Regions from separate parts of the Terribacillus sp. FSL K6-0262 genome, predicted to be linked through region 1. Evidence: predicted binding sites of a transcription regulator. Region 1 holds the regulator's gene; the other holds the start of a gene.
The links. The regulator CtsR, encoded in region 1, represses protease genes until heat stress. The targets are predictions, from matches to a motif close to ATGGTCAATAAAGGTCAAACA.

Region 1 (7,747 bases):
TACTGTCACCTCCTAACAGAAAGTATTACCTGAAACAAAATATATTAGACGTAAAAATAAATAATTGCAGTTTTACCGTAGCACGTTTTATGAACCCAGTCAATTTAGGAAATATTACATAGTAGCATAGATTTAGAGAAAATGTCAAAAAATATTACTATTTTAAGGAGAGGTCAATCCTCTCCCAACACAATCCGGAGTGCTTCACTTACGGAGTTGACCCCAACGACTTTGATACTTGCTGGTACTGTCCAGCCATCCAGGTTCTTCTTCGGTACGATTGCTCGCTTGAAGCCGAGCTTGGCCGCTTCCTGGACACGCTGTTCTATACGCGATACGCGTCTCACTTCCCCAGTCAAACCCACCTCACCGATCAAGACATCATCCGGTTTGGTCGGCTTGTCCTTGAAGCTGGATGCGATGCTTGCAGCCACCGCGAGATCGATGGCAGGCTCGTCCAAGCGCATACCGCCCGCAATCTTGACATATGCATCCTGGTTCTGCAGCATAAGCCCGACCCGCTTCTCCAGCACCGCCATCAGCAGCGGTACCCGGTTATGATCTGTACCGGTAGCCATACGCCGCGGATTCCCGAAGCTAGTAGGGGAGATGAGTGCCTGAATCTCGACCAGGACCGGCCGTGTTCCTTCCATCGATGCCACGACTGTCGATCCTGCTGCGCCTTGTGACCTTTCTTCCAGGAAGATTTCGGACGGATTCGTCACTTCCCTCAATCCTTCTTCCTTCATCTCGAAGATACCCATTTCATTTGTACTTCCAAACCTGTTCTTCACACTCCGCAGTATCCGGAATGTATGATGACGTTCCCCTTCAAAATAAAGTACGGCATCCACCATATGCTCCAGCAGCCTCGGACCGGCAATTGCGCCTTCTTTCGTCACATGACCGACGAGGAAAATCGGAATGCCATTCGTTTTGGCAACCCGCATCAGCTCACTTGTACATTCCCTCACCTGCGAAACACTTCCAGGCGCGCTGGTGACTTCTTCCCGATAAACGGTCTGGATGGAGTCGACAACAACGAATGCCGGCTTCACATCCTCTATATGCCGCGTGATGTCCTGCAGATTGGTCTCCGATAAAACATAGAGCTGATCAGCTTTTACACCAAGACGATCGGCCCTCAGTTTCGTCTGCCGTGCCGATTCCTCTCCTGAGATATACAAAACAGGTAATTCCTTTTCGGCCAGCTGTGCACTGACTTGCAATAGCAAGGTGGATTTACCGATACCAGGGTCGCCGCCGATAAGCACAAGCGATCCTGCAACGATGCCGCCGCCAAGCACCCTATTGAATTCAGGGAGATTCGTCGTCACCCGCGGCTCCTTTTCGGAGTGGATGGCCGTAATCGATTGCGGCTTTGCAGCTGTCGTCGTATTTGAATGACGGAAGGCACCGCTGCCAGCCGGTGAAACCACTTCCTCCGTGAAGGTATTCCAATTATTGCAGCTCGGGCATTTGCCCATCCATTTCGCAGATTCATATCCGCATTCCTGACAAACATACTTTGTCTTTCTCTTTGCCAAACTTATCAAATCCTTCTTCATCATTTTATACGATAATTACGGCATAAAAGTTACAGAAATATATCAAATAAAATCATTATTATAGAAAATATTACACAAATAAATAGCAAAAAGGGAGGCGTAAACACCTCCCTATTCATTATTTGCCCGTAACGATATACTTACCATCTTTATCAACATCTATATTCACTTGTTGACCTTTGCGGATATTCTCGCGCAGAAGCTCTTCCGATAATAAATCTTCGATATTCTTCTGGATTGCACGGCGCAGCGGACGCGCACCATATTCCGGATCGAAGCCTTCATCGGCAATCTTCTCAATCACAGCATCTGTCAGCGTAAACTCGATATCCTGCTGTGCAAGACGCTTCTTAAGCTGATCTGCCATCAATGTAACGATATCCTTCATGTGTTTCTTCTCCAGAGGATGGAACACAATCGTTTCATCGATACGGTTCAAGAACTCAGGACGGAATGCTTTCTTCAGTTCCTCTGTCACTTTCGCCTTCATATCCTTGAAGTTCTGATCTTCGCTATCCAATGTGAAACCTAGTGATTTGCTCCGTTTCAGCTCACTTGCTCCGACGTTGGAAGTCATGATCAGGATCGTATTGCGGAAATCGACCAGACGACCTTTGGAATCGGTCAGGCGTCCGTCCTCCAACACTTGAAGCAAGATGTTGAAGACCTCTGGATGTGCTTTTTCCACCTCATCAAGCAAGACGACGGAATATGGCTTGCGACGAACTTTCTCCGTGAGCTGTCCGCCCTCTTCATATCCTACATATCCTGGAGGAGAGCCGACTAGGCGTGCTGTGGAATGGCGCTCCATGTATTCGGACATATCGATACGGATCATCGCATCTTCGTCACCGAACATGGAATCAGCCAATGCACGTGCCAGTTCCGTTTTTCCGACTCCTGTCGGTCCAAGGAAGATGAAGGAACCAATCGGACGTTTTGGATCCTTGAGACCTGCACGCGCCCGGCGAATTGCTTTGGAGATTGCGACAACCGCTTCTTCTTGACCGATGACGCGGTCATGCAATGTCTGCTCCATATTGAGCAAGCGTTCGGATTCATCCTTTGTCAGCTTGGCAACCGGCACTCCAGTCCAGATGGAAACAACGGAAGCGATGTCTTCCACAGTGACTTCACTGCTTTCCTGACCTTGTTTCTCTTTCCACTGGTCCTTCGTCTGATCCAGCTGATCACGCAGGCGCTGCTCTGTATCACGCAAGGAAGCCGCTTTTTCGAATTCCTGGCTTTGTACGGCTGCATCTTTCTCTTTGCGAACTTCCTCCAGCTTCTGCTCGAGCTCTTTCAAGTTTGGCGGAGCAGTGTAAGAGCGAAGACGTACTTTGGAAGCCGCCTCATCAATCAAGTCGATCGCTTTATCCGGAAGGAAACGATCCGTAATGTAACGATCGGAGAATTCCGCTGCTGCACGAATCGCATCGTCGGTGATGGTTACACGGTGATGGGCTTCATAGCGATCACGCAAGCCAGTGAGGATCTGAATCGATTCCTCCACGGATGGTTCATCGACTTGTATCGGCTGGAAGCGGCGTTCCAATGCTGCATCTTTCTCGATATACTTGCGGTACTCATCCAAAGTGGTAGCACCGATGCACTGCAGCTCCCCGCGTGCCAAGGATGGTTTCAGGATATTGGAAGCGTCGATTGCCCCTTCCGCTCCGCCCGCACCGATAAGTGTATGCAGTTCATCAATGAAGAGGATGATATTCCCTGCTTGGCGGATCTCCTCCATCACTTTTTTCAAACGATCCTCGAATTCCCCGCGGTATTTCGTACCCGCCACGACTGTACCCATATCAAGCGTCATGACACGTTTATCCCGCAGGATCTCCGGAATTTCATTATTGATGATCTGCTGCGCCAGACCTTCAGCAACTGCCGTTTTACCTACACCCGGCTCCCCGATCAAGACAGGATTATTTTTCGTACGGCGGCTAAGGACTTGAATGACACGCTCGATCTCTTTTTCACGGCCGATGACCGGATCGATATTGCCTTCTTTGGCAATGGCCGTAAGATCGCGCGCCAAGGAGTCAAGCGTCGGCGTATTTGCCCTGGCAGACTGACTGCCGCGCTGTTTCCCTGCAGAGGACTCATTACTGCCAAGAAGCTGAAGCACTTGCTGACGCGCTTTGTTCAAGCTGACACCGAGATTATTCAGCACACGTGCCGCAACACCTTCTCCTTCGCGAATCAATCCGAGAAGGATATGCTCAGTACCCACGTAAGAATGACCAAGCTTTCTCGCTTCGTCCAAGGAAAGCTCGATCACTTTCTTCGCGCGCGGTGTGTAATAAGGTGTACCAGTGATTTTCTGGCCGCGCCCGATCAGCTGCTCGACCTCTTCCTGAATGCGTTCTGTTTCCAATCCCAGTGTCGTCAGAGCTTTGGCAGCGATTCCTTCGCCTTCGCTCACCAGGCCCAATAGAATGTGTTCTGTTCCAATATTATTATGTCCAAGCCGCACTGCCTCTTCTTGGGCAAGTGCAAGGACCTTTTGCGCTCTTTCCGTGAAGCGTCCAAACATCATAGGAATTCCTCCTCGATCAGTCAGTTATTTTCCAAATGCATCCGCTCCCTGATAAGGGAGGCACGTAATACATCTCGTTCTCTGCCAGATAGGCTCCTTCTCGCATAATGCTGAAGGAAGCCCGGCTGTATCAATACCATTAATTCATTAAGTATAGATTGAGGCATATCTTCTATATACCCAAGATCGATGCCTAACCTAACATCGGATAAACAGGTTGCAGCTTCCTTGGATTCAATGATACGGCTGTACCGCAACGTACCATAAGAACGGAAGATCCGATCCTCCAGCTGGATGCTCAGCTCCTCTGTCAGCGTATGCCGAGCTTGCCTTTCCTGCTCGATCAACTGGCTGACTACGCTTTCCAGATCCTCGACAATATCCTGTTCGGATTTTCCCAGGGTGATCTGGTTGGATATCTGATAGATATTGCCCTGAGCCTCACTGCCTTCTCCGTAAATGCCGCGAACGACAAGTCCGAGCTGGTTGATTGCCGGTGTCAGCCGGTTCATCTGATGCGTCATGGTCAAAGCAGGCAGATGCATCATCACAGAAGCCCGGAGCCCCGTCCCTACATTCGTCGGACAGGTAGTCAGATAACCCCTTTCCTCATCGAAAGCATATGTTATCTTCTGTTCAAGCCAATCATCCACTTCAAATGCCTCCTGCAGTGCCTTTTGCAGCTGGAAGCCTGGCAAATAAAGCTGGATCCGCAGGTGATCCTCCTCATTTACCATGATAGAGACTTGTTCGCTTTCGCTTAGCAAAACTCCTGCTTCCTCTGCGTGTTCTGCCAAATGAGGGCTGATCAAATGTTTCTCGACAAATACTTTTTTCTCGATCGGTGATAAATCGGCAATCCGGATGAATTGCATCTTTCCGCGATCCTGGAATGCGGCATCCTGATAGCTGTCTTGGAAGAAATTAAGTACATCGTCCAAATCCTCTGCCTTGGCAATTAAGGGGAAAGTTCGATTCTCAAAGTTCCTGGCTAACCGAATACGGCTGCTCATGACTATATCGCAATCCGGTCCATTTTCTTTCATCCACGGGCTGATTGCATCACTCATGAAATTCTCAAGTGACATTAGCTCTCACCCTCTTCCCGGCCATCCTGCTCCAAAGAACGTATCTTATCGCGGAGCTCCGCTGCTTTTTCAAATTCCTCCGCTTGAATATATTGCTGCATGGATTCCCGATATGCAGCGATTTTTCGTTTCTTTTCGATACCGCTGCCCATCCTCTTTGGTATCTTGCCTTCGTGTTTGGTATTGCCGCTGTGTACCCGACGGAAGATAGGGTTCAGATTATCCTCGAATGTTTCATAACAGGATGCACAACCGAATTTCCCCAAGCGGGTAAACTCATGATATGTGAGTCCGCACTTCGGACAAGCAAGTGCTGCCGGTGCTTGAGAGAAGTGTTTATGTCCTTGGACAGTCGATGGATTCATATGGAATAGACCAGATAATAAGTTATGCAGGGAATACCCTTCTTGGCCGTAGGAGACATATCCGTTTTCCTTGGCGCATTGCTCGCATACATGCATTTCCGTCTTCTGCCCATTGACGACATTCGTCAAATGTAATGTAGCTGGCCTTATATGACATTCTTGACATTCCATCTTGATGCCTCCTTATCTGACTAGTACTTGATAGCAGTCAGCATTGAAACCAGGATACGTGACCTGACCTCATCGCGAAGCGGAAGAGGGAAGGCTAGTGTATCTCGGCTGGTTGCCCTAAGCATGATTTTCGCTTCCCGTTCTGTCAGGATATTCTCTTCTGCCAGGCGTTCGATCACGTTATTGGCAGTCTGCTGTGAAACTCGCGGCTGCACCATTTCGATCACGTCGTCTATCAAACTTGCTTCCGTATGATGCTTTACCCGAATTATACGAATATAACCGCCGCCGCCACGCTTGCTTTCAACCAGATATCCCTTTTCGACGGTGAATCTCGTTTTGATGACGTAGTTGATTTGGGAGGGCACGCACTGAAAACGATTGGCTACTTCGCTTCGCTTTATCTCCACTTCCTGCGTATCCGTTGACTGAAGGATCTGCTTAAGATATGCCTCGATTATGTCAGATATATTATTACTCACACAAGTTTCCTCCCTTCTTTTGACTTTGACTATCTTTGACTATATTATATACATTTTGCAGGAGGAATGCAAAGCACTTCTTCTTTAGCATAGCCCCCAAAAACAGAAAAAAACCCTTAAAAAGGGTTTTAACTTTTCACCGTACTGACCGATTTGATATTGGTTAGATCAGTCAGTTCCTCGAAGAGCTCCATTTCATTTATAGCCTGACGTGTTTCCAACTCAACATGCAGCATCCTGCTATCATGGTGATACTTTTTCATTTTCATGTTTGTCAATGCCAGATGATGGCGCTCGAGTATTTCCATGATGGGAGCCACACTATCTTCCCTGCCCAGTTCAATATCGAGAAGGTATGCTTTCTGCTTTTTACTGGACAAAAACAGTTTCTCGAAATTATTCAGGAATATGAGGATGGATAGAATGATGATGGTTGTGAATACAGCCTCCATATACATTCCTGCCCCTATCACAAGACCGAGGCCTGCTACGGTCCAGACAGATGCGGCTGTCGTGAGACCCCGGACAGTAGTTCCATTGACCAGGATCGTCCCCGCTCCCAGGAACCCGATCCCGCTGATGACATAAGAAGGTATACGTGCAGGATCGAATTGCACATAGTCATGCTCTTCGCTGAATTCCGTAAAGCCATATAAAGATAAAATCATCATAAGACAAGATCCCACGCCTACAAGGATGTGAGTCCTTAAACCAGCGTGATGATTACCCATCCCACGCTCCATCCCGATAGCACCTGAAAGGAATATCGCAATTATTATTTTAATCATTACCGTTAAAAATTGATCGTTATAGTATTGCTCCATCCATGCTTCCCTTCTTTCTCTTAGCAGTATATGAATATTCTCGTCTCAATATGAAGTGAAATATTTACATTCCCTAATCGACAGAAGTATAAAGCAAAACATAAAAAATCTCCTGATAAGTTATGATTAACTTATCAGGAGATTTCATCTTGCCTGGCAGCGTCCTACTCTCGCAGGGCGAACCCAACTACCATCGGCGCTGAAGAGCTTAACTGCTGTGTTCGGCATGGGAACAGGTGTGACCTCTTCGCTATTACCACCAGACAATGCAAGAATTCATATGGAATGAACCCTCAAAACTAGATAAGAAACATCCTTGCTGTACATCTCATGCGTGCCAAGCACCGGAGTGCTTGGTCTTTGGCGTTGACTTACTAAGGGATCTGGCGCTGCGGCTAGATCCAGCTCCAAAGGCCAGAAACTATGGCCTAAGCGATAAATCCCTTCGTGAAGAAGTACACTCCACTACGGGCTTTCTCGCTTATTCCTACGTTTCTAAACGGCCTTTTCCGCTTTTCGTTTTTTAGTTAAGTCCTCGATCGATTAGTATTCGTCAGCTGCACGTGTCACCACGCTTCCACCTCGAACCTATCTACCTCATCGTCTCTGAGGGATCTTACTCATTTAAAATGATGGGAAGTCTCATCTTGAGGGGGGCTTCATGCTTAGATGCTTTCAGCACTTATCCCTTCCGCACGTAG
Region 2 (7,747 bases), 760 kb from region 1:
TAGCGATAAGCTGTTCCAGCTGATCGACAGCTCCCGTGAGCACTTACGGCAATGGCTTCCTTGGGTAGATCAGAATACGACTGTCGAGCACAGCAGGCAATTCATCCAGCAAACACTGGAGCAATTCGCCGCCAATGACGGCTTTACTGCCGGAATATGGTATCAAGGAGCTTTAGCCGGAGTGATCGGCTTCCATAAGATTGACTGGCAAAATCGTTCCACCAGCTTGGGGTATTGGCTGGGAGAGGATTACACCGGTCTGGGCCTGATGCAGAAATCCGTCAGCAAATGCCTTGATTATGCCTTTCTTGAACTTCGGTTGAACCGGGTCGAAATCCGTTGTGCAATCGGGAATGTACGAAGCAGGAGAATCCCGGAGAAGCTCGGCTTCACGCATGAAGGAACAATCCGCCAAGCAGAAAGGCTCGTCTATGGATATGTGAACCATAATGTCTATGGCATGCTGCTGGAAGAATGGGAAGCAAAAGAAAACAGTAAGACGAACGATGATGAGGCAAAAGGTTAATCAATATATTTCAAATGAATTACAATTTTCCTTCATATGTTTAGTCTCATTTTCCAAGTGTTATATACACACCAAGGAGATGAGAAGTAAAATGAAGAAGAAAATGCATATTGTTTCATCGACAGACGACAACTACGCACAGCATTTGGGTATGACATTAAGTTCTTTACTTGAAAACACTTCCAGCCCTGAGGATATTGTCATTTCAATCATCGACGGCGGAATCAGCCGCGAGAAGAAACAGCTATTGAAGGAAACTGCAGCAATCCATGGAGCGCCGCTTGATTTCCTCACTGTGAATGTGGAAATATACAAAGGCGCAATTGCCAGCCGTCATATTTCAAAAGCGGCTTATTATCGTATTTCCATTCCTGAAATGATGGATCCTGCCATCGAACGGACGTTGTACGTTGATTGCGATATGCTGATATTGGATGATGTCAAGAAATTATTCGATATCGAGATGGAAGGAAACATCATTGCAGCCGTCGGCGACTACGGTGAGCACCACCGCCTTGAAAAAATGGGCATCACCAAGGAAGATCGTTATTTCAACTCTGGTCTGCTGCTGATCGATATGCAGGCATGGCGTGACCATGATATTACGGATAAAGTGCTGACATTCATCAATGAAAATCCAGATAAACTGGCTTGGCATGATCAAGATGCACTGAACGCCATCCTTTGGAATGACTGGCTCATGCTCCATCCAAAATGGAATGCCCAGACACATGTTATCCTGAAAGAATACAAAGCGAAATCACTCGAGGAGGAGCGGGTTTTGCGCACGGTAAGGGAGAAACCATCAATCGTCCATTTCTGCGGCGAAGAGAAACCTTGGCAGAAAGGATCCATTCACCCTTACACAGATGGTTACTACGACTATCTGGCTAAAACCCCGTTTGGCCGCCAGCCAGCACCCGCTTCGAAGAGTTCCTTATCTATATAAAATTGTTGTAAAACTGGAGTTAAAAAAACTCCAGTTTTTTCTATGGACTCTCCGTATATGTTACACTGGTACTAAAGGAGGTGCTTTCCCTGAAAGCTAGACGCACACTATACACTGTGCTGCTGTCGGTTGGTATTGCCATTGTCGCTTTATTCATTTTCCGCACTTTTTTTTATTTTCCCAGTACCGTATATGGCGAATCGATGGCCCCTACTTTGGAAGACCAGAACAAAATCATCATCAGCCGGATTGGAGAAATCAACCGTTTTGACGAAGTCGTCTTCCACGCGCCAGATCAGGATGCAAGCTATGTAAAACGCGTGATTGGTGTACCTGGAGACACGATCGAGTACAAGAATGATGTACTCTACGTAAATGGCAAAAAGCATCGGGAGCCTTATCTGAAAGAGATGAAGGAAGCTATGCAGGGAGATGCATTATTTACGAATAACTTCAAGCTGCGTGATGTCATCGGTGAAGATACAATTCCTGATGGTTACCTGTTCGTCATGGGAGATAATCGCAGAAACAGTAAAGACAGCAGGATGTTCGGCTTGATCCCACAAGACTCCGTTATCGGGGAAGTTAAGTTTCGATATTATCCATTCCCTCAGATAGGATGGACCAATTGAATAAATTTAGTGACGAGCAGTGCAGGCTATTGCACTGTTTTTTATTTTCTCCTTAGCTGGTAAACCATTCCACTAAACTTATACCCATCCAACATATCCACATTGTCCAATCAGCGCAGGCACCGAGCTAAAAAGTATACTGCATACTTTGCCGCTTTCTTTCTTTTGCAGGTCTATTATACTGTATAAAAAAAGAGACTCATGCTTTACATGCATGAGTCTCTTCCGTATCATTTACCAATTACAGTAATCTGTTCATCAATCAAATCCACTACCATACTGCTTGCATCCTCTTCTTCAAGAATATAGTCGGTGATTTTATCCTCTACTTGATCCTGGATGACTCGGCGTAATGGACGGGCGCCAAAGCGAGGATCATAGCCTTTTTTCGCCAGGAAGTGTTTTGCAGCGTCTGTCACTTCCAGCTTGTAGCCTTCTTCTTCCATATTCTTAGTCAAATCTGCAAGCATAAGCTCTACAATCCGTACCAAGTCTTCCTCTTTCAGCTCATCAAAGCTGATGATGGAATCAAAGCGGTTCAAGAATTCAGGTTTGAAGTAAGCGCCCAGCTTCTCGATTACGGATACCGCTTCATTGCTGGAATTCGTAAAACCGACCGAGATCTGCTTATCCCCTGTACCTGCATTGCTTGTCATGATGATCACGGTATCTTTAAAGCTCACTTTTCGGCCTTGGCTGTCTGTCAAATGACCGTCTTCCATGATTTGCAGGAATAGATGCTGTACATCAGGATGTGCTTTCTCGATTTCATCCAATAGGACGATTGTATAAGGATTGCGGCGCACTCGCTCTGTCAGCTGTCCCGCTTCTTCATGTCCGACATATCCCGGAGGTGAACCGATAAGTTTCGCCACGGAGTGACGTTCCATATACTCACTCATGTCCAGACGAATATAGGAATCACGTGTACCGAACATCTCCTCTGCCAAGGCTTTCGTCAATTCCGTTTTCCCAACACCAGTCGGTCCGACAAATAGGAAGGAACCAATTGGGCGCTGTTTGGATTTCAAACCGGCTCTGCTGCGGCGAATTGCTTTGGCGACTCGATCTACTGCCTGCTGCTGTCCAATGACCTTGCTGGACAAATTAGCAGCTAAGTTTTTCATTTTATTCTGCTCTTCGGATTGGATTTTCGTTACAGGAATGCCTGTTTTCTCTTCGACAATCTGCTGGATGACTTCGACTGTCACTTCGCCTTTTTCTTCATTCTTCGGTTCCTCAAGCTTTTGTTCCAGCTGGATTTCTTCTTGGCGAAGATATGCTGCACGTTCGTAATCTTCACGGCCTGCAGCCTCTTCCTTCTCTTTGGCAATCTGTGCAAGACGAGCTTGGATTGCGTCTTCATCAGTTGTCACGGTCAGCAGATTGATTCGTGAACCGGCTTCATCCAGCAAGTCGATGGCTTTATCAGGAAGGAAGCGGTCTTGGATATAACGCTGTGACAAGTTCACGCTCGCCTTGATTGCATCCTCTGTGTAAGAAACCTGATGGTATGCTTCGTATTTCTCCTGCAATCCTTTCAGGATCTCAATTGCCTGCCCTGCTGACGGTTCTTTCACCATTACCGGCTGGAGGCGGCGTTCAAGCGCGGCGTCTTTCTCGATTTGACGGTACTCTTTCAAAGTGGTTGCACCTATCAATTGTAACTCGCCGCGTGCCAGTGCCGGCTTCAGGATATTCCCTGCATCCATTTGGGAACCTTCGGCAGACCCGGCCCCGACCAATAGGTGAATTTCATCGACGAACAGGATGACATTCTTACGCTGCTGCAATTCAGAGATCAGCTGTTTCATCTTTTCTTCGAATTGGCCGCGTACGCCTGTGTTTGCAACCAGCGAAGCGACATCGAGCAAGTAGATTTCTTTATTTTGCAGCTTTACAGGTACATTTCCTTCGACGATCTGCAAAGCTAGTCCTTCTGCAATAGCTGTCTTACCTACCCCTGGCTCCCCGATCAGGACTGGATTGTTCTTATTGCGTCGGTTCAATGTCTCGATGACACGTTTCACTTCTTGCTCACGGCCGATTACCGGATCGATCAGACCTGCACGTGCGCCATCTGTCAGGTTCTTGCCAAGTGAGTCGAGCAGCCCTCCGCGGCCATTACCGCCAGCTTGCGCTTGGCCGTTGGCTCCGGCTTGGAAGCCGGATTGTGCTCCTTGGAAGATATTCTTGAAGAAATCATCCATTGTTCCGCCATTGTTTGCGAAACCTGCAGGATTTTTAGATGTATTTTTCATTTCGTTGTAGCAAGTATGGCAGAGCTGTAATTGTTGTTTTTGGTTATTGAATTGCATAAACAAGTTCACATTTGCTTCTCGTTCACCACAATGTTGGCATTTCATAAATACAATTACCTCCCTAATCGTTTTGTTTGGTTCAATTGGTCAAGTGTCACGCTTTGACTTTGACTATCTTTGACCTTGTGACTTCATTATAGTCTGACCTTCTTTGACTTTCAAGTACTTTGCTTTATTTTTTATAATTATTTTAGTTTAAGCCCAAGGCAAATAAAAAAGCACCGCCCGGCTGTAGGCGATGCTTCTGTTTTATTTCGTTTTTTGTTTTTCCTGGTTGCGCAATTCGACCCGTCTGATTTTACCGGAGGAAGTCTTCGGCAATTCTTTGACGAATTCAATTTTACGTGGATACTTATAAGGTGCAGTGGTATTTTTCACATGTGTCTGCAATTCTTTGACAAGCTCCGGATCGTCCTCATCCACACCTTCGCGCAGGATGACGAATGCTTTGACGACATTGCCGCGAATTTCATCCGGGCTGGCAACGACTGCGCATTCCGCTACAGCTGGATGTTTGACCAAGGCATCCTCCACTTCGAATGGTCCGATCGTATAACCGGAGCTGATGATGATGTCATCGCTGCGGCCTTCAAACCAGAAATACCCGTCTTCATCGACGGAAGCTTGATCGCCAGTGACGAAGTAACCGTTTCTTTCCGCTTGTTCACGTCGTTCCGGCTCACGGAAATATGTTTTGAACAAAGCAGGACTGTCCAGCTTCAGTGCAATATCACCGACTTCACCCGTTTTTACCGGATTGCCATCTTCATCGATCACGACTACCTCATTACCTGGTGTCGGTTTACCCATGGAACCTGGTCTAGGCTCCATCCCTTTCATGATACCAAGCAGCAGCGTGCTTTCTGTCTGTCCATAGCCATCACGCACAATAATATCAAAGTGCTTTTGGAAGACATCGATCACTTCCCGGTTCAATGGTTCGCCGGCAGATACCGCACTATGCAAAGCACTCAAGTTATAGCTGCCAAGATCCGTCACCTTTGCCATCAGGCGGTATTCTGTCGGGGTACAGCAGAGCACATTGATTTTATAATCCTCCAAAAGGGAAAGATACGTTTTGGCATCAAAACGCCCCATGTAGACAAAGCCAGTTGCCCCTGTGCCCAATACGGATAGGAATGGGCTCCATACCCATTTCTGCCAGCCCGGTGCTGCTGTTGCCCACACGATATCCCCTTTGGAAGCGGATAGCCAGTTCTCAGCTGCTGTACGCAAGTGTGCGTAGCCCCAGCCATGTGTATGAACCACACCCTTTGGATTCCCTGTTGTACCGCTCGTATAAGACAGCAGCGCTAAGTCGTCTCTTGATGTCCGCACTGTTTCCAGCTCATCCGATGCTGCCGCTTTAAGCACTTGGAGTTCCTGCCATCCTTCAGCCGGCCCTCCGACAGAAAGCTTGATCAAACTCTCTTGGTTTTCGATTGCGTCGAATTGCTCTGTGAATTTATGAAAGCTGATGATCCCCTTCACTTTCCCATGATCGATACGGTATTGTAAATCCTTCGTTTTCAGCATTTCGGAGCTAGGGATGATCACAATTCCAAGCTTCAAGGCTGCAGCATAAATATGATATGCCTCCACGATACGCGGTACCATCACCAAAATGGAATCGCCTTTTTCCAAGCCCAGTTGTTTCAGAACATTACCTGTGCGGTTGACATCCTGGAATAACGCCTTGTACGTCACTTCCTTCTTATTGCCCGCATCATCCATCCAAATGAGCGCTTTACGATCTTCGTCTGTAACATGTCGCTCCATTTCATCAACGATGTTGTATTGCTCTGGTGCAATCAAATCTTTTCTATCCATACTTTCGCCTCCTAAATGGCTGCCTGATTTAACTAATGGACTTATTATAGCAGACTGAAGCACGACTTCCCAGCAATAATTGTTACCAAATTATAAAACTTGATATTAGTATCAGGTCTCAATACTTCTCCAAAGCGTAACAGCCGCATAACTACGGTAAGGAGCCCATCTTTCTCCCCGCTCATGTATTGCTGCTGGCGTCGGCTTTTCGGCGAGGTTATCGTAGAGCTTCAATGCTTTTTGTATCCCGATATCAGCAGCTGGTAATAAATCAGCTCGCCCTAAACCGGACAGCATCCAGTTCTGTGCCGACCAGCTGCCAAGCCCCCGGATTTTCGTCAATTCTGCAGCTATTTCCTCATCGGATGCCGAAGCAAGCTGCATGAGATCCAATTTCCCCTCTGCAATCAGGCGGCTGGTATCGATTACATACTCTGCCTTCCGCTGCGAAAACTGCAGTTTGCGTAAGGCATCATAGGATAAAGAAGCAATCTCCCCAGGCGACGGATAGAACCAGATGTCTTCTACTTTTGTCCCGAAATTCTCCACAAATCGGTTCGTCAGCGTGTAGGCAAACTTCAAATTCAATTGCTGGTGGATGATTGTTTTCATCAAGCTATAATAGACGTCCGTATCTTTTACGATCGGGGTTCCCGCATGTGCGTAAAACAGCTGTTCCAAATCCGAACCGGCAAAATGTGCAGCTACATCGGCAAGATCAACCTCCCACTGCAGCCACTTCTCCACCCAAGAAATTATTTCCGCCTGCCTGGAAGGATCCGCCGAAGAAACTTTAACGGAAGGAGATGTGATTGGTCCGCTGAACTGCAACCGAACGATATGCCGGGCCCCATCCCCTGAAACAACCGGAAGCTTCACTGTTTGACTTTCCGGATCAACCGAATTCAATTGATCCATACTCCATCTTTTCATTAAATAATGATAATCGTATGTATGTGTTCCTGTAAGCTCTGTTTCCCACATGATCAGTCTCTCCTATTCCATATGCTTCCTGGCAAATTCAATGACATCCTGTATCACCTTCGTCATTCGCTTGTCTTTATGCCAAAGCAATTTCGTTGTAGGCTGTTTGATTGGTACATCCAGTCTGACTGCCTTTAATTCCCCTGATTCCAATTCGTTTTGAACCGTCATAAGCGGCAAATAAGAAAAGCCCAGCCCCGCTTTCACGCATTGCTTGATTGCTTCAATGCTGCCGAATTCGATGATGTTTTCTGCATATAGATTCTGTTCCTCCAGAACTTGCTCCAATTCCATCCTGTAGGAACAACCTTTTTCGGTCAGTATCAAGGGATGTTGCATCACCTCATCCAAGCCAGCAGTGGATTGAACGGATAATGGATGGTTCGGGGAGCCGATCAGGACGATATCCTCCTCAAATAGGGAAACGGATTCCAAAGAACCATATTCCCGATCCCGATCCATGATAAATGCCACATCCAATTCGCCTTCCTGCAGCATCTGTTCC

Region 2: the regulator CtsR is predicted to act here: its motif matches at 4,567-4,587, upstream of MHI54_RS04185 (ATP-dependent Clp protease ATP-binding subunit).

The regions. Positions count from the first base shown of each region.
Region 1 covers NZ_CP150277.1:1,562,608-1,570,354, forward strand. Annotated here, with positions in the region: gene radA (DNA repair protein RadA) at 174-1,547, opposite strand; gene clpC (ATP-dependent protease ATP-binding subunit ClpC) at 1,687-4,116, opposite strand; gene MHI54_RS08185 (protein arginine kinase) at 4,137-5,204, opposite strand; gene MHI54_RS08190 (UvrB/UvrC motif-containing protein) at 5,204-5,740, opposite strand; gene MHI54_RS08195 (CtsR family transcriptional regulator) at 5,761-6,222, opposite strand; gene MHI54_RS08200 (MgtC/SapB family protein) at 6,351-7,046, opposite strand; rRNA gene rrf (5S ribosomal RNA) at 7,198-7,310, opposite strand; rRNA gene MHI54_RS08210 (23S ribosomal RNA) at 7,570-7,747, opposite strand, start outside.
Region 2 covers NZ_CP150277.1:802,011-809,757, forward strand. Annotated here, with positions in the region: gene MHI54_RS04170 (GNAT family protein) at 1-526, shown strand, start outside; gene MHI54_RS04175 (glycosyltransferase family 8 protein) at 618-1,475, shown strand; gene lepB (signal peptidase I) at 1,556-2,107, shown strand; gene MHI54_RS04185 (ATP-dependent Clp protease ATP-binding subunit) at 2,338-4,473, opposite strand; gene MHI54_RS04190 (acyl--CoA ligase) at 4,678-6,258, opposite strand; gene MHI54_RS04195 (DNA-3-methyladenine glycosylase) at 6,370-7,242, opposite strand; gene MHI54_RS04200 (LysR family transcriptional regulator) at 7,255-7,747, opposite strand, start outside.